2 regions of the Pseudoalteromonas sp. L23 genome follow, and region 2 is predicted to be linked to the other one. Evidence: predicted binding sites of a transcription regulator. Region 2 holds the regulator's gene; the other holds the start of a gene.

Region 1 (12,386 bases), on a different contig from region 2:
CGATTGCGTGTAGAGTCTGATAGTCGAGCAAAAGACCGCTTTTTGGCCCATTTAAGCCATGAGTTGAGAACACCCTTAACTTCTATCTTAGGTTACACTAATCTCCTCCTATCTCGGGAAGAATTGCAGAATGTTAAGCCTGAGCTTTCTATTATCAATAATAATAGTGAGCACTTACTTAACCTGTTAAACGATGTGCTTGACCTATCCAAGCTAAATGAAAATCGGTTACAGCTCAATAAACAAAACACGTGTTTGAGTAGCTTTTTAAGTGATTTGTATAGTTTGTTTAAAATGGCCGCAGCTAAGAAAGGCTTGAGTTTTAGTATCGAGGCTAAAACGCCATTGCCGCAGGATGTAAAAGTAGATAAGACGCGGTTGAAGCAGGTACTTATCAACATTATTTATAATGCGATTAAGTTCACAAGCTCCGGTTTTGTGAAGGTTGAGATAACACTACAAGCGGATGCAAAACTTGAATTCAAGGTGATTGACACGGGTATTGGTATTCCTTGCGAGAAGTTAAAACGTATATTTAAACCTTTTGAACAAGTACAAAATGTTACGACTCGTACAGACGAAGGTGCAGGTCTTGGTTTGGCTATTAGCTCGGCACTCATTAAATTGATGGGGGGGGAGCTGGCGGTTGAGTCGACTTTGGGAGAGGGGAGTGAATTTGGCTTTAGTATTGACCTTGATACTATCGATGAAATGACTCTGGCGCCATTAATGCTTGATAAGACCCACAACGCGGCTAATAACTCGCTTCCATCTGATTTGAAAGGGCATATCCTTATCGTTGAAGATATCAGTGAGATCCAAATGTTAATGCGTACCTTGATTGGTCAAACTGGCGCAACCGCTGAAATTGCGGGTGATGGTATTGAAGCGCTTGCGATGCTAAAGGATAACCCTGATAAGTATGACTTAGTCTTTATGGACTTGCATATGCCTAGAATGGATGGCCGAGACACGATTGTTGCACTCAGAGAGCGTGGTATTGACTTACCTGTTGTCGCACTGACAGCAGCAGCTCAAAAAGGCACAAAAGAGGAGTTAATGGCATTAGGCTTTAGCGATATGATGAGCAAACCTGTTAATGTCTCTGAGTTAGGAGAATGTTTAACACACTACTTGAGCGGGGAGTTGGTAGCTTCTAGCAATGACGTAGAGCAAGCTAGCGGCACATTGCAGTTTTTAGTGGTAGAAGACGACGCAGATACACGCAATCTGCTTAAGCTGTTACTTAATTCACTGCAAGTGAATGTGGTTACGGCAGAGTGCGCGCAAACTTGTTGGCAGCATTTTGTTGGTTCTGAGCGCTTTGACACGATTTTACTGGATATAGGTCTGCCCGATAAGTCCGGGCTTACGCTTGCTCGAGAAATTAAAGCACAAGATCCTAATCAGCATATTGTGATTGCTAGTGGTTTTGATCCAGAGCCGGAAAAGTTGGCTGAGTCGCAAGTGGATGAAGTGTTATTAAAGCCAATTACACTTGTGGATTTGAAAGAAATTAAAGAAAAGCTAGTTTAGATAGAGAGCCAAAGAATAGCTCAAGGAGTTAAATGATACCTTGAGCTATTCTTTGTAAAAGTACGATTTTTCTTAGTGCGCCAAACTTGCCATATTTAGCGCTGAGTGCGCCAAACATAAACATGAAGCCCAACCCTTGAGGAGAGCTAATCGCGCCGGTGAATACCTTCTTGGCTTTCACTTGGGTAAGTTGATTAAAATGTTTAGCGGTAATGAGCTTTTTCTTCTCAATCACCACTTCTTGGTGCAACTTATCAGTGATGAATTCAGCGAGCTTCGTCATTGCTAGCCTCCTGCTTCGCAACTGGGGTATAAAACCCAGACGTCAGGTCGTTAATACTATTATTAAAGAGCTTCAGCCCTGTTATGATTAGGTAATAAATCATCGCGATATTGATAGTCAGTACGATACCCGCCGAAACAAACCAACTTAGTCCCGCGTAGGTTAACGCGTAAGCAAATAACACATGCAAGCTTCCCCACACCATTGCTGTCAAGATTAGAGAAAATAGAATTAACCCGAGCGCAATACATAAGGTTTTTAGATTAGCTCTAAACTTAGCACCTAATAGGTTTAGTTGTGCTTCTGCGATTTGCTGATAGCTGTTGAATAATAGAGACACAGAATCTTTAAGCTCAGCGAGCGCTGGAGTGCGCTCGTGAGCTGCTGCTTGACGGTCTCTTATTTGAGCTTGGTCTTGCATGATTACTTATTCCTTAACAGCATAGTTGCTAACATACCAAGTGAGAATGCGATACCAGCCGTTTTTACTGGGTTTTCCGTTGCATACTTTTTCACACCTGATGTATTCCACGCACGTTCCCACTCCTTGCGTTTGGCACCAATCGCTTCACTCGAATTATGGCTTTTTTCACGTAGTGAGGTTTCAGTACGAGATGCCGAAGCGTGCAGTGAATCTACTGATGCATGCAATGTATCTGCAATTTGATCCGTAACAGGATGGCTAGAGTCTTGGCCATTTGGCTGTGGTTTAGCTGTATTGCTTGTCTGTGTTTGGTTTGCTTGATTACTCATAAACTACTCCTTATTCGTTTAGTTCACTATATAGGTTGCAAACCCTTTGCCAACTTGAAAGTTGTTTAAATTCATAAGGTTAATGTTTTTCGGTATCGTTTGTCGGTAGATGCGAAATGAAGGGTGTAAATGTTACATAGCAGAACCTACAGGGTATTGTGGTCACAAAGCTTGCAGCTTTTACATTGACTCACAACAGCGATAACCCATTCGTATCTTTTACTCGGCAGGATTACAGGGATCTGCAACAGTGGATTTTTATTTAGTAACCTTCGTGCTCGATGAGAGATTTCGACTGATGTTGGATAGGTATAAACTTCTTATTTCGAGTAACAAAGTAGCAAATTTATTACCTTGCCTATATAAATTTCGGCCTTAGCGATAGCGAGCTACGGCGGAATTACGAGTCCGGTTTTCTTGCCTTGGTTTAGTTACTTAAATGAGTAAGTTAGTATGGGATTACTATGAAAGAAGAAACAAAAAAAGCGCTACCAAGTGGTAGCGCCAAAACCAGACTCTTGTGGAAGAGCCAGGACTGAGTCAAAGGGGAAATAATTGGGAGGCTATAGAGCCAAAATTACTGCTTAAAACTGATATTCGATAGAGACGGCAGCTACGTCCATATCAGGGTCGATATTGTCTTCAAGTTCATAGCGAGTGTATTCTAACCGCATGTTAACGTTTTCATTGAGGTGAAACTCAACACCGGCACCATAGAGCCAGTCGCCACCCTCAAGGCTAGATGAAACTCGACCTACAGCTGGAATATCCGCGTAGATATCAGCATCCCACTCAAGCCAACCACCTTTTGCATACACTGAGAAATGTTCGTTTAGTGGAGCTGAAATACGTGTAGATAAAGAAATACCGTCTATTTCAGCAGAGTTGTCAATGTCACTTGCTTCGTCGAAGTTCTCATAGGCAAGTTCAAAACTCCAATATGGATTAATTTTTGTACCCACATACGCTTTTAGCATAGAAGAGTCGTCGTCGAATGAAGTGTCATTCTCACGATCTTCCCATTGGAAAGAGTATTGGCCATAGCCGATACCTGTGTAAATTTTATAATCATCTAGTCCAAAATCAGACTCCGCGTGAGCGGCTGTGGATGCAAGACCTAGAGAGGCAAGTAGCGCAGCAGCAATTGTTAATTGTTTCATCTTTACTCCTTAAATCAATATAAGTATGGGAGGGGGAAAGCCCCCCTCAAATCAAAATTGGCTTATGATTTTGTGGTAACGCGAAGGTTATCTTTTACATCTCTAACGTCATTGGCGTTTTTCGCGATTTGCACAGCAAGTTTGCGCTCCGCTTCGCTACCAACATGACCATTTAGTGTTACGACTAGACCTTCAACATCAACATCGATGTCAGTACCATCTACATCAGTGTCAAACAGGTAGCGAGACTTGATTACGGTTGCGATTTTTGCGTCAGTAAAGCCACTATCGCTTTCGTAATTACGCTCTTTTTTACGCTCATCTGACATATCAACGATAGTCAGGTCGTTTTTCACTTCTTTTACGCCATCGATACCTAGTACCAGTTCCTCAGCTAGCTTCTTATCTACTGAGTGTTCAACTTTACCAGTTAGCACTACAACGCCGTTCTTTACATCAGTGTTAATGTCAAAGTTGTTCAGTTCACCGTTGAAAAGCAGTGTTGCTTCTGCTTTACCGTCTATCCAAGCGTCACTCGCTTCTTTTTCCCAAGAGTTATCAGCAGCAAATGCTGAAGCAGTAGTAAGTGAAGATACTAGTACAGTTGCAATTAATGTCTTTTTCATAATTAAACTCCTTTAATTTCGTAGTCGAATTATCTGTTGCAGCTGTTGTGCCAATCTTTAACTTATTGATAATTATGTGATTTATTTTTATAGAGTAAGTTTTAAGGAAGAATTTACCGAGAAGATGTGTAAATTAGTTTGTAATAATTACCTTTTCCATGAACGGCTAATTAATATAACTAGGAATGATTACTGCATTCTAGATTTGTCGAGTACTTAAATAGGAATATTTGATTATGAATTTAGAAAAATTCTGGACGTTAATTAATGATAAGTTAATCTCTTGGCTTGAATCCGGTGTGCAGTTACTACCGAATATGATCCTAGCCTTAATGATACTCATATTCTTCACTGTTTTGGCTAAAATATCTTCAATTTGGTTTTCAAAGGCAATTAAAAAAGCAATAAAGACAGAACAAGTGGCTTCACTTATTAGTTCCATATTTAAAGTCTCTATTATTGCCATTGGGATTTTCTTCGCTTTAGATATAGTAAAACTATCAGGTGCTGTAATGTCATTGTTGGCTGGGGCGGGGATCATTGGCCTTGCTATTGGCTTTGCATTCCAAGACATGACCGAGAACCTCATCGCTGGATTTGTGATGGGGGTCAGAAAACCTTTTATGGTCGGTGACATTATAAGAACCAAGGATTGCTTTGGCACGGTAAGCAAAATCAATTTGAGAAACACCTTAGTAGAAAACTTTTATGGCCAGCTGTCTTATATCCCCAACAAAATTCTCTTTAAGAATGAGTTACAAAACTACACTAAGCTTGGCAAGCGAAGAATAGAAGTACCAGTTGGTATCTCGTATGCGGACGACCCAGAGCAAGCCCGAGAGGTGATTGTTGAGGCAATTAACAAGCTTGATTTCGTAGTAAGCCAAAAAGAAACAGATGTCTATGCAGAGTCTTTTGGTGACAGCTCTATTAATCTATTAGTGTGGTTTTGGATAGATTACCCAGCAGATCCGGGCTTTATGGTGGTCAGGCACAAAGCAATTTGCACCATTAACCGTGTATTAGTTGATAACGATATCTTAATTCCTTTCCCAATTAGGACTATGGATTTCAATGCTAAAGGGAGCACAACCTTAAGTACGCAATTATCACAGGAATAATTTACATCTAGTTTGTAATATTTTCACCGGTCTGAAGGTGCTTAGATTAAAAAGCCTTATATAATAAAGGTTTATGATTTGGCATTTAATCTGCATTAGTGAAAGGGACAGAAAATAATATTTGCAAAATGCACTTATTAAATATCGCAACGAAAGGAGTTATTTATGGCAGATTCAAATTACGACATGGGGCCGGTAAAAGAGCTCATCAAAGTATTAAATGGTGGTGTTGATTTTTACACTGAAGCTAAAAAGAAGCTAGATAATATCGAATTAAACCGCGTATTTGACCAAATGATTGTAGATAAAGCGCAAGCAATCTCGGATCTACAACCATTTGTTCTTATTGACGAAGGTGAAATTGAGACAGATTCAGCGCTTAGCATCGACATTCGTGAATCGTACACCAAGTTGGTTGGTATGGTGAGCACCGACAAAGAGCACACCTATATTTCTCAGCTAGAAGAAGTGGAAGACAAAGTGTTAAGCAAGCTTGATAAAGCATTAAGCAAAGATCTTCCACCTAAATGCAAGAGTGTATTACTGCAAATTCAAACCAGAATGCAAACTTGTCACGATCAAATGAAGCAGTTGCAAGAGCTAACTGCCTAAGGAGAATGTTATGTTGAGTTGGGCTGTAATGTTTTTATTCCTAGCACTTGTCGCAGCCGTGCTAGGTTTCACTGGAATCGCTGGCGCTGCGGCAGGTATGGCGAAAATTCTATTCTTTGTGTTTATCGCCTTTATGATTATTTCGTTTATTTTTGGCAAAGCACGAGCTCCCAGGTAAAAGGGAATTAACGTACAAAAACGGTTTTAGGAGATAGATTATGAAATCAGCAATTACATTAGCAAAAGCATTTGGTTTTGTTTCAATTTTAGCACTTTTTGGTTGTAGCGAAGGTCCGGCGGAAGATGCTGGTGAGCGTTTCGATGAAACAGTTCAGGAAGTAGAAAATAGCGTGGAAGACGCGTGTGAAGATGTAAAAGAGAACATGAACGCTGAAAACGAAGAGTGTTAAGCGAAAGTGATTTCGACGTGGAATAAAAGAGGAGAAGCCGATAAAAGCTTCTCCTCTTTTTTTGTAATAGGTTTAAAAATCAAACCTATACAGTTAAGAGACACAGTTACGAAGTATGATGCATATCAATAATGCGCTGCTTAATTTGCAATTATTATTGTAATCTATGAACTTTGAGTAATACTTTATTTCTATGTTTACTCAATAAAAATCAGACTATGCTAAATAGGGTTTCAGTTAAAAGCAGATTGTTGTCGCTTTCGGGCATACCTGCTGTGTTTTTTATTCTCGCTACTATCTTTACAATTGGAACATTATCAAATCTTATCAATTACATTGACCGTATTTATGACGACAGAGTTGTACCGCTGAGGCAAATAAAAGTAGTGTCAGATAACTATGCGGTGGTTATTGTGGATACGTTTCACAAGTTACGAGGCCATCAATTATCCAACAGTGCCGCGTTAAAGCAAATCGCAGAAGCTAAAAATATCGCTGAAAAAGAATGGAGCCAATATTTATCTACAGAATTGACGAGTGAAGAGCGAAGTTTGGTGAAGCAGGTTGAATCCGCTGAGCTTGCTGTTAAACAATTACTTACCAACTACACGAGTCGTGTTAATACGAATACTTTTGAAGAAATTCCTTATGATAAATTTGTACACGATCTCTATGCCGCCTTTGACCCCCTAAGTGAAAGCTACAATGCACTAATTGAGTTACAACTTGCAGAGGCAAGTGCACTAAGAGATGTTGGCCGCTCAGAAGCCAGTGCGACAAAAACGGCGATGATTATCTCTTCCGTTACTATTGTGATCGTAATGGTGCTGATTGGTATGTTGATATTTAGGTCAATTAACGAACCACTCAGTCGTTTGCGTATGCGTATTGGCAACATTGCAAGAGATGCTGATTTAACCCAACGTGTAGTGGTTGAGGGGCAGGACGAGCTGAGTGAGATAGGAAACGACTTCAATACTATGGTGTCGAGCTTACATGAGTTAGTTACCAACCTAGTTACGATGGTGAATAGTCTGTCCTCAACATCCAATGAGCTAAATGGAATTAGTCAGTCAATTGCGGGCACTTCACAAGAACAAGAGCAGCAAACGGTAATGATCGCAACCGCAGCGACAGAAATGAGTAGTGCAATTCAGGAGGTTGCACATAATGCAATGAATACCGCAAACAAAGCAGAGATGTCGGGTCAGCTTGCAAAGCAGGGGATGGATGTTATTTCGCAAAATATTCAGGCCATCGAGCGCCTTGCCAGTGAGGTGGGAGATAACGCGCAGTTAATTAAAGCGTTGAACGACCAGTCGAATGAAATCAACCAAGTCGTGCTAATGATCCAAGGTGTGGCTGAACAAACAAATCTTTTGGCATTAAACGCTGCAATAGAAGCGGCGAGAGCTGGGGAATCAGGTCGAGGCTTCGCGGTTGTTGCTGATGAAGTTAGGCAATTGGCACACAACACGCAAAAAGCTACGGAATCGATCCGAGATATGATCAGTAAGTTACAGGGCATGGCACAAAATGCCGTGTCGTCAATGGAGAATGCACAGTCGAGTGCAGCCGCAGGAGTTGATAGGGCCAATGAGTCAGCTCAAATCATGACTGATATAGACAAGGCGGTGGATGAAATCGTCGGTATGAATATTCAGGTTTCAACGGCAACGGAAGAACAAACAACGGTGGTTGCGGAAATCAGCGAAAATATTAATGATTTCAGTAGCAGTATTTCTGAAATTACTCGAAGTGCGCAGAGTAATGCAGATGTGAGTAATGACTTAGAAGCGCTAGCTGAGCAGTTAAACGGTCAAGTGTCGGTATTTAAGGTTTAATGGCAACTCGACTAAGCACTTAATTTGAGAGGTTTCGCTTTTGGGCTTGAAAACACAGTTACGTTAATTGGTGTGAGATAGAAAAGCGCGGGTTTCTAGTCAGAAACCCGCGCTTTATTTATACCAGTTGTATTAAGTAAATGATCTATCTTGAAGCGGGGAAATAGCTTTAGTAGCAAGGCAAAAATTTTGCTATTTAGTTGTTCTAAATGAGAAATTTTTAACGAAGCTAATATGCTATTTCACCCTTCAAATTGATTAGAGAATTAATTCAATTGGTATTATAGGCATTTTGCTGCTGCAGCTAAGTTTTAAAGGTGTTGTAACCCTATCACGCCACAGCATTTGCATAGTGCTTTACGTTAAAACAGATATTCCATACTTAAATTGTATGCTCTAGGCTCGCTGTACTTTTTCGGCACGAAACCGTAAGTATCGTAATAGCCTTCATCTGTGAGATTACTGATATTCAGTTTAACGCTCAGTTGGCTAGAAAATTGATATTTGACGTGTGCATTTAGTAAAAGCTGGCTATCTTGATCTGCACGCACTGCGCCTCGACGACCACCTGTTGGAAGTCCAAGGTCAACTCCTGGGACGTTTAAAATATCGACTTTTCTGTCCGTATCCCAAGTTGCATTTAGCCCTAATCGCCAAGCTCCATAAGTATACTTGGTGCTCGCATTGAGCGTTTGTCTTGGTGCATACAAGTTAATATCTTCGCCATGCTCATCGACAACATCAAAATCACTGTAACCAAAGTTTACTTGCCAATCATCTGTCAGTTTTGCTTCTAATTCAACTTCAAATCCATCAGCTTCTGCACCATCTACGGGTCGATACCTAGCAGGTCTTTCGTCTGCATATTCGGGGATAACAACACCGAAGTCTTCCTTTAAACTATCAAAATAAGCGACATTTAAGCGTAACTTGTCGTCCCAAAGTGTGGTTTTAATGCCGACTTCTAAGTTCCGAGCGGTGATTGGTGCTAATTGATTTAAATTGGCATCCACTTTATCCAGTTGCGGCTCATAAGCATCGGTATAACTTGCATACGTACTGATCTGGTCATTGAGATTGTAAACCAGCCCTAAGTATAAGCTCTCACCCGTTTCTTCACCTTTGTCGCTTGAGAACCCGCTCCAAGCAAAGTCACGTTCATTGGTACGTTCATAATCAAAAAATTTGACACCAACAATGGCATGAAGGTCATCCGTTAACGTTAACTTACTGCTGAGTGCAATACTCTGTTCTTTCGTCGTTTTGTCCCAATAGCCAATAAATTGCTTATCTGTCGCAGTTAAATGAGCGGCTGGGTGAAGGTTATTAATCGATTGGAGTGGATAAAATACTGTTCTCGCGTTTTCATCCAGCTCTTCGAAGCGATCGTCTGTGGACTCAAAATCGGCATTTAAATAGGTGATATTCACCTGATGTGCGCGGTCAAATAACTCAAACCGACCAACCAGTCCCAAAATAAAATTAGTCCCATCAACCGTTTCAACCCAGCGTCTGTCACCGCCTTGAAGGCCAAGGCCTGTTTCTTTGTCTGGGTTACCACTAAAGTAGGTCAAGGTAATGTCAGCTTCTGTTTTACTGTATTGTGCGCCAAAGTTAAGTTCCCAATCTAAATTGATTTGGTGAGATAATTTTAAATGATAACTTTGGTGGGTATTGCCGTTGTGACTATCTGGCGATGATAAATTTGTTTTCTTGTCTATTTCAACGGAACTACCATCAGAGTAAAAAATTGGTAATCCCCACGGTGATAGTTTCAGTTCATTGTCTTGATAATGAACACTAAAAGAGGCTTCGGTATCTTCAGAAAAATAATGATGCAACTGGGTGTATGCAACGATCTTATTACTATTTTCTTTGTCGACAAAGCTATCTTTTTCCTCATAGGCTAGAATAACTCGTCCGGCCAATGCTTCATCTTTCGTTAGGGAGCCTGTTGCATCTATGTGTGTACGCACTTTATTCCAAGAGCCAATCTCGGCACCAACTTTAACAAATCCACCTCGGTCTGGTTGTTTTGTGATGACATTTAAGGTTGCCGATGGTTGTCCTGCACCCGCCATTAACCCCGCAGCGCCCCGAAGAACCTCTACTCGGTCATAGACAATAGTGTCTAAGCGACTCTCTTGTGGTCCAGCAATTGAGGTCGGTAAGCCATCTTTAACCAATGCATTGACGAGATACCCACGAGAAGTAAACTCAGTATTATCACCCGCGCCAAATTTGTATCTTGAGATACCTGTTGCCTGTACCATGATGTCCTCAAGGTCATTCAGTTCGAAGTCTTTTATGTAGTCGTGGCTTAACACGGTAACAGACTGGGGGGTTTCTTTAATGGTAAGGTCAAGTCCTGTTGGACCCGAGTTACGCTTGATTGGCTGGCCTACAACACTGATCCGTTCAATATTGTCGCGCTCGGCTTTTGCTGCCGCATTTGGAGAAAAATAAAGGAGTGATAACATCAGAGCTAGTGCTGTAGATTGATGCGCTTTGGTTTGCATGGGTGTTTCCTTTCCTAAATTGTTTTTTCGTCACAAGAGATAAAGATGAAAGTTCCTATGATATGTAGGAGCTATTTTTCTGAGATTGAACCAAGCTTTTGAATGGTTCTAAATGAAAACAGAAATTATTTTCAATTCTAAATGATAATTCTTTTTGTTACTATAAGGGGTAATGCAAAAAATGAATTATTGCAAAAATAATGGCTTACCCAAATCTCATAGTTGTTAGGATCTGATTGTTAGGTGGGATGTCAATTAGGTTGGATAGCACTGTCACGGGGGCTTATCTATGTTTGAATATTAATACAAGGCAAGGAAGTGAAGTCGTTTTATGTCTTCGCTATTGGGTGGTCCATGACGGCAAAACAATGGTTCAACTGGCATAGTTTGAGTGGCGTGTGGTTTGGGGTGTTGCTGTTCATAATATGCTGGACTGGCGCGTTTGCGAGTATTGCCCACGAACTAGATTGGCTATTCAACGATCAGGTGAGGGCAGTAGACGGGCAATCAAACATAAGCTTAGCAGCAGCTTACGAGATGGTACAAAAGGCGTATCCTGACGCCCGAATAGGGATTGCCTTTACAGGTCCTGATACCTATTTTTCGTATGATATCGTGATGCGGATGCCTGATAGTCCTTGGCAACACGTTTATGTCGATCCACTTTCAGGAGCTATCCAAGGTGAAAGTAGTTTTTTTAATATTCAGCGCTTTTTTCGCGATTTCCACATGCATTTTTTCGGCGTGTTTGACAGCATCATTTCATACTATCTTGTGCTTATCTTTGCAGTTCCTTTGTGTATTTCGACCGTGAGTGCGCATTATGTATATCGCCTCTGGTGGAAAAAGTTATTTGTATTTACGTTTAGCGGGGATGCACGTGCCAAAATGGCAAGTATGCATAAAATAAGTGGGACGTGGGGCTTATGGCTTGCGGTTGTTATTTCGCTTACGAGTATCTGGTATCTATTTGAGTTTGTACGAATGGATATGGTCGATGGTAAAACAGCTTATACTGATGTTGGGGATTTTGCCGTTAATCCCTTGGCAGAACTGCCGAGACAGGATAAACCACAATTGTCTGTTGTGGAATTATTCGCAATAGTAAAAGCGACGAGACCCGATCTTGAGGTGAAAGCTATTCGCTATTCTGGGGGTTATTTTTATGCTGAAGGACAATCGCAGGATTGGATAGTTCGGGATAGGGCAAACAAGATCTATGTCAACCCTTACACGGGGGAAGTTGTTTATAGCCAAACAGCATCGAGCCAAGGACTATATTGGCGATTATCCGACACCGCAGACCCTCTACATTTTGGCAATTTTGCGGGGATATGGGGGAAGATACTGTGGTTTATATTTGGGGTTGTGCTCTCATTTTTGGTTCTCAGTGGTACTTACATGTATATCAAGCGGCAGTTTAAATTGCGCCGCAAAGATAAGTACCGAGGTGTAATGGTATCACTAGCGTTGAGTTTCGGATTGGTCTTATGCATTTGTTTTTACGCCCATCGCACAATTG
Region 2 (12,386 bases):
AAGAATAAATTTGCGCTCTTTTTGCCATTCATCAGGTGTGAATGCACGAATACTAACAGCATGCATAGTGCCGTCTTTAATAGTATCCATCAGTGGGCCGTAGATCAGCTGTTCTCTTTTCAGCCTTCTTAATCCGTCAAAACACGTTCCAACAGCAATGACTTCGTAGTGACTACCATTAGCTTTGACGATGATCTCGTCAAGCGATAGTGTATCTCTCAATAAAGTTTCGACTTGATTTGTTTCCATTAGACTCACTCAAATAGGGTTGTCACCTGTCCCAACTCCATTAAATTTTGCAGTTGCTCAGGCGTATTTTTCAGCTCGAGACGAATGTCGCGCTGTTTCAATTGACCTAAAGAGTGAATTAACCAAGCTAAGCCCGCGGTGTCAACCCTTGTCACCTCAGAAAGGTTAAAATAGACGGTTGATTGTGCATTTTTCAACACTTGAACGATGGTCGACTGTTTCAGTGCGCTTGGTAAACTCGCTCTCGTAAGCTCACCAGTTAACACGATTTCACCTTTACTTTCGGTGAATGAAATATTAGGCGTCACCATCATCCCCTCTAAATTGCACCGGAAGCTTGCTCTTCTTATCTAACAGTTGGATCACATGCTCAATACCTTGCTGACGCAAAATACCATGTAGCTCCGATTGTTTGGCATCTAGTAAACTAATGCCTTCCGCCATCATGTCAAAAGCACGCCAGTCACCGTCTTGCCCGCGTCTAACTTTAAAATCAATTTTGATATCAGGCTTACCTGGTTCTACAATTTTGGTCTTAACAACCACCACAGCCTCATTCTCAAATGGGCGATGCTCACCAAATTCTACCTTTTGGTCTTTATATTGAGTAAATACACCAGCATAAGTCGCTACCAAGTAATTTTTGAATACCTCAATAAACTCTCTAATATGCTCGACAGCAGCGGCTTTCTCCTCTTTACTTTCAATGTTGCGAACCTTTTGAATATAAGAACCTAATACACGATACGCAGCATATTTGTAATCAATGTAAGGCAAGAGCTCTTCTTCTACGATAACGCGTAAGTGTTCTTTGTCTTTTTCAATGATATTTTGCTCTTTCGTAACACGCTGAAAAGTTTGCGCCGCAACTTGCTCTACCATTTTATAAGGATCGCTTGAATCCACTTCTTTCGCCTGAACCAATGCGGTAGCCATCAATGCTACAAACAAAGTCAGACATTTTGCATAGATGTTTTTTAACATATTTACTCGCTCCCTTGATTAAATAGGAACTGACCAATTAGCTCTTCTAATACCAGTGCCGATTTTGTATCTGTGATCATGTCACCGTCTTTTAGCGCTTTTGTTTCCACACCAAAAAGAGACTCAAGATCAACGCTATCTTCACTCGTTACTTCCTGACCAAGACATTTTTGCTTCGCAGATTCAGCAGCAATAACCGGAGAAATACCTAAATACTGCTCACCTAAAATGCCCGACGTCAAAATCGAAACCGACGACGTATCGGAAAACTGACACTCGTAGTTTTTATCTAAACTCATTGAAACTACTGGCACGAACTCTTGTGGATGGATGTGAATTCCATCAACACGGCCAATCACAACCCCACCCACCTTAATTGGGGCACGAGTTTTCAACGAACCTATATTTTCGAACTTAGCATGCAAAGTGTAAGTTTCACCGTTGCCGCTTAAGCCTGAGTTAGCCACCTTTAGCGCCAACATAACAAATGCAGCAATGCCCAATGCCACGAACAAGCCAACTAAAATTTCTATTTTCCGTGTATTCATTTTTAAAACCTTTTAACTTGAGAACATAACCGCTGTTAATACAAAGTCAAAGCCAAGTACAGCCAGTGAAGAATGTACTACCGTCTCTGTCGTCGCTTTACTTATTCCTTCTGAAGTAGGAATACAGTCATAGCCTTTGTATAGCGCGATCCAAGTTACTAATAGTGCAAATACGAAACTCTTAATAAGACCATTTAAGATGTCTTGTTGAAACGACACTTGCGATTGCATAATTGACCAGAAGCTACCTGAATCTACGCCTAACCAATCAACACCGACCAAGTGTGCGCCTAAAATAGCGATCGCAGAGAATATCAGTGCGAGTAACGGCATACTAATAAAACCGGCCCAAAAACGAGGGGCAACCACGCGCTTAAGCGGGTCTATCGCCATCATTTCTAAACTAGATAATTGCTCCGTTGCCTTCATCAAACCGATTTCTGCAGTTAACGCACTGCCTGCACGTCCTGCAAATAAGAGTGCGGTTACCACAGGGCCCAGCTCTCTAAGTAAACTCAAAGCAACCAAAGGTCCAAGGCTATCTTCAGCGCCATACCCAACTAACACGGTATAGCCTTGTAATGCCAATACCATGCCGATAAATAAACCAGACACCATGATAATCAACAATGATTGATGACCAACCATGTAAAGTTGCTTTATCAACAGCGGCGTGCCTTTTCGGAAATTAGGTAAGCTACATAGCGCCCCAAAAAGCATTGTTGTGGCACGGCCAAGTGCGGCAAAACGGCTGAGGGTTTTGTGGCCTAGTTTTTGTAAAAAGTCGACCATACTCACTCTCCTTGCAACAGCGCTTGCTGATAATCTGGCGCTTTAAAGTGGAATGGCACAGGACCATCCGCAAGGCCTTGTAAGAACTGCTGCACTAATGGCGATTCGTGTTCAAGCATCTGTTCAGGGGTTCCCGTACCAATCACACCTTGTTCAGCAATAATAACGACGTGGTCAGCAATGCTCAGTACTTCGGTGACATCATGGGTAACTATCAACGACGATAATCCCAACACTTCATTAAGCGACTTAATCAAGCGAACTAGAACACCCATGGAGATCGGATCCTGACCTGCAAACGGTTCATCGTACATGATTAATTCAGGATCAAGCGCAATAGAACGCGCTAAAGCCGCACGTCTTGCCATACCACCAGAAAGCTCTGCCGGCATTAAATCTTTTGCACCACGAAGGCCAACCGCTTGGAGTTTCATCAACACCACTAAACGGATTAACTCTTCAGATAATTCAGTATGCTCGCGCAGAGGAAACGCCACATTATCGAACACGCTCATATCAGTAAACAAAGCGCCACTTTGAAATAACATGCTCATGCGCGTTCGAGCTTGGTATAAAGCTGCTCGAGACATGTTAGGGATACTGTTTCCAGCAAAAAGAATATCACCGCTATCAGGCTTAAGCTGACCACCAATCAGTCGCAACATGGTGGTTTTACCAATGCCGCTCGGCCCCATTATTGCGGTAATTTTGCCTTTTGGTACGGAAAAGCTCATGTTTTTGTAGATGATCCTTTCACCCCGAGAGAAGGTTACATCCTTGATTTCTACAATTGACTGCGACAAGTCGCTCTCCAGATCCAGACTATATTCATCCAAGTATGATACTTTTTTTTCAAACAAGATGGAAAATCGTTTTGGTAAAATTTTGTAAGTAGTGAAATGTAACGGTTTGCTTATACTTTCCAGAGCGCTTTTGGTAGTATCTATCGAAATTTTAATCCTATTGGCTAGAGGTTCATGGTTTTATCGTTTGTTATTCTCATTCTTGGCTTTATTGCACTGGTTTGGAGTGCTGACCGCTTTGTTTTTGGTGCGGCCGCTCTTGCACGAAACTTTGGTGTACCAACATTAATTGTTGGTTTAACTATCGTGGCCATGGGTTCTTCAGCACCAGAAATGATGGTTGCTGCGCAAGCCTCTCTTGCAGATAAAACAGACACCGCCGTGGGCAATGCCATAGGTTCTAACATCGCCAATATCTTACTCGTTTTGGGTCTCACCGCGTTATTAAGGCCACTCTCCGTTGGCTCTGGTATTTTGCGCCGCGAAATGCCGCTGTTAGTCGTCGTTTCATTGGCAGCTTGGTATATCGTTAGTGATAACCACTTTAGTTTCGTAGAAGGTGTTTTGTTATTAGTCGGTTTCGCCGCTTTTCTTCTTGCACTTATCATTATCACCAAGCGTGGTGGTGGAGATAATGATGACCCATTTGTCAGTGAAGCCTGTGAAGAAGTGCCAAATAATATTCCAACTCAAAAAGCTGTTTTCTGGTTAATCGTGGGTATGATTTTACTGCCTATTAGCGCGGACTATCTCGTTGGCGCTGCGGTTGATATCGCCAAATATTTTGGCATGAGTGACCTGCTAATAGGATTAACCATTATCGCCGTTGGTACTAGTTTACCCGAGCTTGCTGCTTGTGTTGCTGGTGTACTAAAGAAGGAGGACGATCTAGCGCTTGGCAATATTATTGGTTCGAACATCTTTAATATATTGGCCGTGCTATCCATTGCTGGGATCATTAACCCATCCGTCCTCGACGCCAATATTGCGTCACGTGATATATTTATTATGCTTGGCGCGACACTGCTGCTTATCCTAATGAGCCTCAGCTTAACAGGTCAGCGCCGCATCAACCGCTTGGAAGGTGGCATACTTGTCGCAAGCTTCGTCGGTTATATTTACTACATCATTTGAGGAAGCCTTGTGACAACGAACCCATTTATTGATTCTGCAAATCAAGTTTTTGCTACCGAACTTGCAGCAATAGAAGAAGTGCAACAGTTTGTTGATCAGCAATTTGTAAAAGCCTGTGAAATTATGTTTGGCTGTCAAGGTCGCATCATCGTGATTGGCATGGGTAAGTCCGGCCACATCGGTAACAAAATCGCAGCGACACTCGCAAGTACTGGCAGCCCCGCATTTTTTGTTCATCCAGGTGAAGCAAGTCACGGCGACTTAGGTATGATCACCAAAGATGATGTGGTACTGATGATCTCCAACTCAGGGGAAACCCAAGAGGTGATCTCAATCCTACCTGTAATTAAGCGCTTAGGGGCCCCCGTTATTTCCATGACAGGCAACCCAAGCTCTACAATGGCTCGTAATGCGACGGTTCACCTTTGTGTTAAAGTATCAAAAGAAGCCTGCCCACTAGGACTTGCACCCACGGCCAGCACCACAGCTACGCTAGTGATGGGTGATGCGCTCGCGGTTGCGCTACTTGAAGCCAGAGGCTTTACGGCTGATGATTTTGCACTTTCCCACCCTGGTGGTAGTTTGGGGAGACGTCTACTACTAACCGTTGCTGATGTCATGCATCAAGGGGATGCAATCCCTATGGTCAATAGTCACTGCACAGTCAAAGAAGCTTTATTTGAAATGTCCGCAAAAAGTTTAGGTATGACGGCAATCGTAGATGAAAGCTCGCAATTACAAGGGATTTTTACCGATGGCGACTTGCGCCGTATTATCGAACAAAAGGTCGATATTCACACCACCCCAATCACGCAAGTAATGACGGCTAAAAGTACGACGGCACGCGCCGATATGCTCGCAGCTGAGGTACTCAATATTATGGAAACCAAACGGATTAACGGCTTGATTGTGGTGAACGAAAACAACATTCCGGTTGGCGCCTTGAATACGCAAGATTTACTTAGAGCGGGGGTGCTGTAATGCAATTTGAAGATTTATATCAGACGATTTCAACTGAAGCTTGGGAAAAAGCAAAACAAATCAAATTATTAATTTGCGATATTGATGGCGTATTCTCAGATGGCCGTATATACCTTGGTAACAATGGTGAAGAACTGAAAGCATTTAATACCAAAGACGGGTTTGGTATTAAGGCCTTGATTGATAGTGGTATCGAAGTCGCCGTTATCACAGGTAGACATTCACAAATAGTTCAGCAACGCATGACTAGTTTAAATGTAACTTATATTTACCAAGGTCAAGAAAACAAGTTAGTGGCATATGATGAACTGAAGACTAAGCTCAACCTTAATGATGACGAAATTGCATATATTGGTGATGATGGCCCAGATCTACCCGTAATGGAACGAGTTGGTTTTGCCGTTGCCGTCAATGATGCACATCCTCTTGTTAAACATATCGCCCATTACACGACCTTGATGCCAGGTGGCTTTGGTGCCGTGAGAGAACTAACTGATCTTCTAATGCTCAGCCAAAATCACTTATTGACTTCCAAAGGATCAAGTACATGACCGTATTACGTGTCATCTTACTCATTGTTTTCGCTTCTTTAATGGTATGGATGTGGTCGCCCATGTTTAATCCATCAGAGGCGGATCCAGCAAAAGAAGATGAACCGTTAGCTAAACCCGATTATGTTGCAACCACGCTTCAGCAAACGACCTATAGTGAAAATGGCTTATTAAACTATCAGGTAACTGCTGATAAGATGGAGTTGTATCAAGATCTTGGCTTTAGTCACTTTGAAAAGCCCATTTTCACCTTATATAACGGTGAACAGAATTGGCAAATAAGCGCATTAGAAGCAACCCTATACGAAAACAACACCTTGATATTAGAGGGCAATGTGTTGGCAAAGAATTTAACGCCTAACGCCATGATCACGGATATCAATGCCGATAATGTAAGAGTTGAAATTAAGCAAAAATTGATGAAGTCGGAACACCCTGTCGTTATCAACGGTCCTAGTCTTAGGATCACAGGTAAAGGACTGCATGCGGATCTACAAAAGCAAGTGATCGAACTCATCAACCACACAAAGACAATTTATTATGACCAGTAAAATCATTAACAAACTAGTTTTCATCGGCTTGCTTGCAAGTTCTACTCTAGCAATTGCTGCAGAACAAAATGAAGTCATTATTGATGCTGGCCGTCAGCAAGCTCAACTGCAAAGCAACATCGGTATTTTTGAACAGAATGTTGTTATTATTCATGGCAACAGAAAGATAAATGCCGATCGCCTAGAGGTCCACCGCCGCGCGGAGCTCGGCATTAACAAGCAACTGCTTGTGGCAACTGGCAGCCCTGCCACTTTTAGCGAACGTCAACCCGATGGCAACTTACTAGAAGCCAAAGCAAATGAAATCCGTTACGACGTAGCGAAGGGAACCCTAGTGATTTCTGGTGATGCTGAAATCAATCAAACTGGGCAAAAAATCAATGCTCAAGTCATCACCTATGACATTGAAAAGCAATTGATCAGCGCTGAGCGCTCAGACCAAGAAGACTCTCGAGTAAGAACCATCCTTGTTCCTGTTGATGACAAAAAAGACGCTAAAGAGAAAAAAGCGCAGGAAGAAGGTAACAATTAATGAGCGAGCTCAAAGCAACTGGTCTAGCAAAGAGTTATAAAGGTCGTCAGGTCGTCAAAAATGTTGGTTTAAGTGTTCAGGCTGGCAGTATTGTAGGCTTATTAGGACCAAATGGTGCAGGTAAAACCACTACGTTCTACATGATTGTAGGGTTAGTACCAAGCGACAAAGGCTATATTCAGATTGATGACGAAGATATCACTTTGTTACCGATGCACAGCCGTGCACGACTTGGTATTGGCTATCTACCGCAAGAGTCTTCAATCTTTAGAAAACTCACGGTCTATCAAAATTTGATGGCGATTTTAGAAACTCGAAAAGACTTATCTAAAGTTGAAAGAGAAGCTGAACTAAACGAGTTACTGGATGAGTTTAATATTCAACACATTCGCGACTCACAGGGCATGGCATTGTCGGGAGGCGAAAGAAGACGAGTCGAAATTGCTCGCGCTTTAGCCGCAAACCCTAAGTTTATCCTGTTAGATGAACCTTTTGCTGGTGTTGATCCTATTTCGGTGTTAGATATAAAGACAATCATAGAGCACCTAAAAAACCGTGGTATCGGTGTGCTTATCACCGATCATAACGTTAGAGAAACACTGGACGTATGTGAAAAGGCCTACATCGTTTCACATGGTGAGTTAATCGCTGCAGGCACGCCAGAACATGTTTTGGCAGATCAAACCGTAAGAGATGTCTACCTAGGCGAACAATTCAAGCTATAGTTAAGACGTAGTATTAATAACTGTTAAAAAGGATTGTTAGAGATACATGAGGCAATCATTACAGCTGCGCATGGGGCAGCAACTTACAATGACTCCGCAACTGCAACAAGCCATTCGCTTGCTGCAGCTTAGTACATTGGATCTGCAACAAGAAATACAAGAAGCATTAGACAGCAATCCATTGTTGGAAGTGGAAGAAGGTGATAATACTGACGGCGAAAACGCTGACCAACACAGCCAAGAAAAGAGCCGTGCTGACGACAATCAAGATTCAGCCGATGAAACGCAGGTTAGTGACTATGAGATAGACTCAGATACCGCCATGAGCAAAGACACTGTGAGCGATGACCTTGCCATGGATGTCACTTGGGACGAGTATATGAGTGCAGCGCCTGCTGCAAGCTCAGGTCCACTTCCCGATGACGATAATGTTTATCAAGGGGAAACCTCTGAATCTCTCCACGATTATCTCATGTGGCAACTCGAACTGACACCATTTAGTCCAACAGATAGAGCTATTGCGATTGCGATTATTGAAGCGGTCGACCTGTCAGGCATTCTAACACTGTCTTGCGAAGACATTTTAGAAAGCATTAATGACGAGAATAGCGAAGAGCCTATTGAGCTAGATGAAGTCGAAGCCGTACTCAAACGCATTCAGCTTTTTGACCCTGTCGGTATCGCAGCGCGTAGTTTACAAGAATGCTTATGCATTCAGCTAAACCAATTCGCCCCAGATACCCCATGGATTGCCGAAACAAAAATGATCCTGACAGAGCATATCGACTTGCTTGCCAGCCGTGACTATCGAACTTTGGCTAAGAAAACGCGCCTTAAAGAAGCCGATCTCAAAGAGGTCATGACGTTAATACATAGCCTTAACCCAAAGCCTGCGGCAAGCATTATTCATGAAGAGCCTGAATATGTGATCCCTGACGTATCGGTGAAAAAAGTAAAAGGTCGTTGGGTCGTAGAGCTAAATCCTGATGCTATGCCTAAAATAAGAGTAAATGACCATTACGCTGCGATGTCTAGAACGGCGAAATCCAGTACGGATAGTCAGTTTATTCGCTCACATTTACAAGAAGCAAAGTGGTTTATTAAAAGCTTAGAAAGCCGAAATGATACTTTATTAAAAGTTACCAATTGCATTGTGCAACAACAACAGGCATTCTTTGAACATGGCCCCGAAGCAATGCGCCCTATGGTGCTAAATGATGTTGCTGAAATGGTTGAGATGCATGAGTCCACAATTTCCCGTGTGACAACACAAAAATACATGCATACACCTCGGGGAATATTTGAGCTGAAGTATTTCTTCTCTAGCCATGTAAGTACGGAAAATGGAGGTGAGTGCTCTTCTACAGCAATTAGAGCACTTATCAAAAAGCTGATAGCTGCAGAGAATACCGCGAAGCCATTGAGTGACAGCAAAATTGCAGATATCTTAGCAGAGCAAGGAATTAAGGTAGCGAGACGTACGATTGCAAAATATCGTGAATCCCTAGCCATTCCACCGTCAAATCAGCGTAAAAGCTTGATATAAGACGTAAAACCCAAGAAGGAAAAATGCTTATGCAACTAAATCTAACTGGTCGCCATGTAGAAATTACTGACTCATTAAGAGACTATGTCACCAACAAGTTTGCGAAGCTAGAAAGGCACTTTGATCATATCAATAATGTGCATGTGATCCTTGATGTCGAGAAACTAGTACAAAAAGCAGAAGCAACATTACACGTAAACGGCGGCGAGCTATTTGCATCAACAGAGCATCAAGATATGTATGCCGCAATTGATGGCCTTATCGACAAGCTAGATCGTCAAGTTATTAAACACAAAGAGAAGCTCACTCGACACTAAGATGAAATTAAGTGAATTAGTGAACAAGGACTGCAGTAAAGCTGCGGTCCTTTTTAATAGCAAAAAACGTATTTTAGAATACATCAGCGAACTGGCTCATAGCCAAATTCCAAATACCAGTCAGCATGCTATCTTGGACGCCTTAATGGCGCGAGAGAAATTAGGCAGCACAGGGATCGGTAAAGGCATTGCCATTCCCCATGGTCGACTTGAAGGTTTGGATAAAATCCTTGCAATGGTGCTTGTCAGCGAGCAAGGGATCCAGTTTGAAGCCATAGATAAGCAGCCTGTCGATATTTTTGTCGCGTTCATCGTACCCGAAGGTGATAATCAACAGCACCTGAAGACCTTAGCGGCGATTGCTGATACACTCAAAGACAAGTCTTTTTGCAAAATGCTTAGACAAGCAAAAAGTGACGATGAGTTATATACAGTGATCCAAGGTGAACTTGATGAGTGATGAAGAAAAAGGACTCGAGCTTATCATTATCAGTGGCCGCTCAGGCTCTGGTAAATCTGTAGCGCTTCGAGTATTGGAAGACTTAGGCTACTATTGTGTGGATAACATTCCGGTCAATTTGCTGCCGTCTTTAGTCCGCAGTGTTTCGGACAATTATAATAAAATTGCAGTCAGTATTGATGTTAGAAACTTACCTAAAGAACAGGACGAGTTTAATGACATTCTTGAATACTTACCAGGCTTTGCCAAACCTACCCTGTTTTATTTAGACAGTGACGATCAAACCCTGATAAAACGCTTCTCAGAAACACGCCGTTTGCACCCTCTTTCACTGCATAATCTTCCATTAGATGTTGCGATAAAGAAAGAACGGGAATTGTTAGACGTGCTGATCACTCGCGCCGATTTTCTCATTGATACTACAGGCCTGAGCGTTCATCAACTTGCAGAAGATATCCGCGAAAAAATCTTAGGTAAAAAAGACAAACAACTCATTATTACCTTTGAATCTTTCGGCTTTAAACACGGCATCCCAAAACAAGCGGATTACGTTTTTGATGCGCGCTTTTTACCCAACCCACATTGGGAGCCTGAGCTTAAGCCGCTAACTGGCTTAGATCAGCCAGTCAAAGACTATTTGTCGAGTCACAGCATCGTGCAAAAGTTTACTTGGCAGATCCAAACCTTCGTACAAACTTGGTTACCACACTTAGAGCGTAACAATCGCAGTTATCTAACGATCGCAATAGGATGTACAGGTGGGCAACATCGCTCGGTATACTTAGCGCAAACCATTGGTGAACGTTTTGCTAAAACCCATCCCAACGTCAAAATTCGTCACCGAGAGCAAGAGGGTTAAATGTTAGAAGATACGTTTTTAATCCAAAACAAACTCGGCCTGCACGCTCGAGCAGCGACGGTTCTTGCGCAATTAGCAACCCAATTTGATGCCGAAGTGACCTTATATCAAGGAGACAAAAGTGCTGCTGCTGACAGCGTACTAGCGCTGTTGTTACTTGAAAGCAGCCAAGGGAAAGAAGTCCGAGTGGTTTGTGAAGGTCCTGATGCTCAGTATGCACTAGACGCCATTGGCGGACTGATAGAAAATAAGTTTAATGAATCCGAGTAATCGTCAGTAAAACAATAAGGCCTGATTCATTTACTCCCTGCTAATCTCCCCCTCCTCCGTAACCAAAGTGGTCTAATAAGTCTCTCATAATTAAGCGTAAACCTTGGTAGTTCCTAATAAACTGAGTTACACTGTAATACCAATTTAGGTTTCTTTCGTGCAGTAAAGCTAGTTGCCGGAAAATCCTACTTTATCGTTGCGTACACCTTTAACGTATATTAACGATAGCAACCCACCAGCAGAAACAACACGAATAAAATTCAAATTAAGAAATTGATTTCTGCGATAAAATAAATGAATAGGGTTAACTTAATCACGTTAGCCACCATTAATATCAAAAAGGATGCCTATGCCTGAAGTATTTGAACAAGACTACACACTGGAACAACTCCAAAAGGTAACTAACGCCTTAAACAGTGGTCAGTTTGTTCAAGTTAGGCGTATGCTCGCAGAAACAGCACCTTGTGACACTGCACTGCTTTTAGAATCATCCCCTCATAAAATTCGCTCTATGCTGTGGCAGCTTGTTGACCCAGATATCCAAGGGGATGTCTTAGAGGAACTGTCAGAGGACGTAAGACTTGGGATCATCGCCCAGATGGAACCTGAGCTAATCGCCGCCGCTACAGAAGACATGGACGACGATGACCTTGGTGATGTCCTAAGAAGCCTGCCTGATACCGTCTACAAAGACGTTATCGGAGCGATGGATAGCCAAGATAGAGAACGTGCGACACAAGCTTTGTCCTACAAGGAACACTCTGCCGGTGCGCTAATGAGCACCGACACGGTAACTATTCGACCCGATGTTACCTTGGAAGTTGTATTTAGATATCTACGTCTTAAAGGCGAATTGCCAGACGGCACAGATGAGCTATATGTTGTCGATAAAGACAACTGTTTCTTGGGTGCCTTACCAGTCAATACCTTATTAACGAAGTCTCCTGACAGTATGGTTCGAGACTTGATGGATGAAGATAAGGAAACGATCCCTATCTCCATGGATGAGTCTGAAGTGGCGCAGCTTTTTGAGCGTCATAACTGGATCTCAGCTCCCGTCGTTGACGATAACGCCCATTTGCTT

What was found. The regulator sigma-54, encoded in region 2, starts transcription at its own class of promoters, with help from an activator protein. The targets are predictions, from matches to a motif close to GTTGGCACGNNNNTNGNNT.
Region 1: a site for sigma-54 is predicted at 4,395-4,413, ahead of L3V43_RS01350 (BON domain-containing protein). Genes of this name have one in related genera too.

What each region holds. Positions count from the first base shown of each region.
Region 1 is NZ_JAKKCW010000001.1:280,920-293,305, reverse strand. It holds gene L3V43_RS01375 (response regulator) at 1-1,536, shown strand, start outside; gene L3V43_RS01370 (hypothetical protein) at 1,565-1,819, opposite strand; gene L3V43_RS01365 (hypothetical protein) at 1,803-2,240, opposite strand; gene L3V43_RS01360 (hypothetical protein) at 2,243-2,572, opposite strand; gene L3V43_RS01355 (outer membrane beta-barrel protein) at 3,157-3,732, opposite strand; gene L3V43_RS01350 (BON domain-containing protein) at 3,795-4,358, opposite strand; gene L3V43_RS01345 (mechanosensitive ion channel family protein) at 4,595-5,479, shown strand; gene L3V43_RS01340 (PA2169 family four-helix-bundle protein) at 5,645-6,091, shown strand; gene L3V43_RS01335 (DUF1328 domain-containing protein) at 6,102-6,269, shown strand; gene L3V43_RS01330 (hypothetical protein) at 6,310-6,501, shown strand; gene L3V43_RS01325 (methyl-accepting chemotaxis protein) at 6,720-8,345, shown strand; gene L3V43_RS01320 (TonB-dependent siderophore receptor) at 8,708-10,864, opposite strand; gene L3V43_RS01315 (PepSY-associated TM helix domain-containing protein) at 11,219-12,386, shown strand, end outside.
Region 2 is NZ_JAKKCW010000004.1:41,241-53,626, reverse strand. It holds gene L3V43_RS08975 (BolA family protein) at 1-249, opposite strand, end outside; gene L3V43_RS08970 (STAS domain-containing protein) at 255-560, opposite strand; gene L3V43_RS08965 (ABC transporter substrate-binding protein) at 547-1,233, opposite strand; gene mlaD (outer membrane lipid asymmetry maintenance protein MlaD) at 1,236-1,781, opposite strand; gene mlaE (lipid asymmetry maintenance ABC transporter permease subunit MlaE) at 1,794-2,573, opposite strand; gene L3V43_RS08950 (ATP-binding cassette domain-containing protein) at 2,576-3,376, opposite strand; gene L3V43_RS08945 (calcium/sodium antiporter) at 3,551-4,510, shown strand; gene L3V43_RS08940 (KpsF/GutQ family sugar-phosphate isomerase) at 4,520-5,491, shown strand; gene kdsC (3-deoxy-manno-octulosonate-8-phosphatase KdsC) at 5,491-6,042, shown strand; gene lptC (LPS export ABC transporter periplasmic protein LptC) at 6,039-6,593, shown strand; gene lptA (lipopolysaccharide transport periplasmic protein LptA) at 6,583-7,125, shown strand; gene lptB (LPS export ABC transporter ATP-binding protein) at 7,125-7,850, shown strand; gene L3V43_RS08915 (RNA polymerase factor sigma-54) at 7,897-9,396, shown strand; gene hpf (ribosome hibernation promoting factor) at 9,426-9,713, shown strand; gene ptsN (PTS IIA-like nitrogen regulatory protein PtsN) at 9,715-10,173, shown strand; gene rapZ (RNase adapter RapZ) at 10,166-11,032, shown strand; gene L3V43_RS08895 (HPr family phosphocarrier protein) at 11,033-11,302, shown strand; gene mgtE (magnesium transporter) at 11,652-12,386, shown strand, end outside.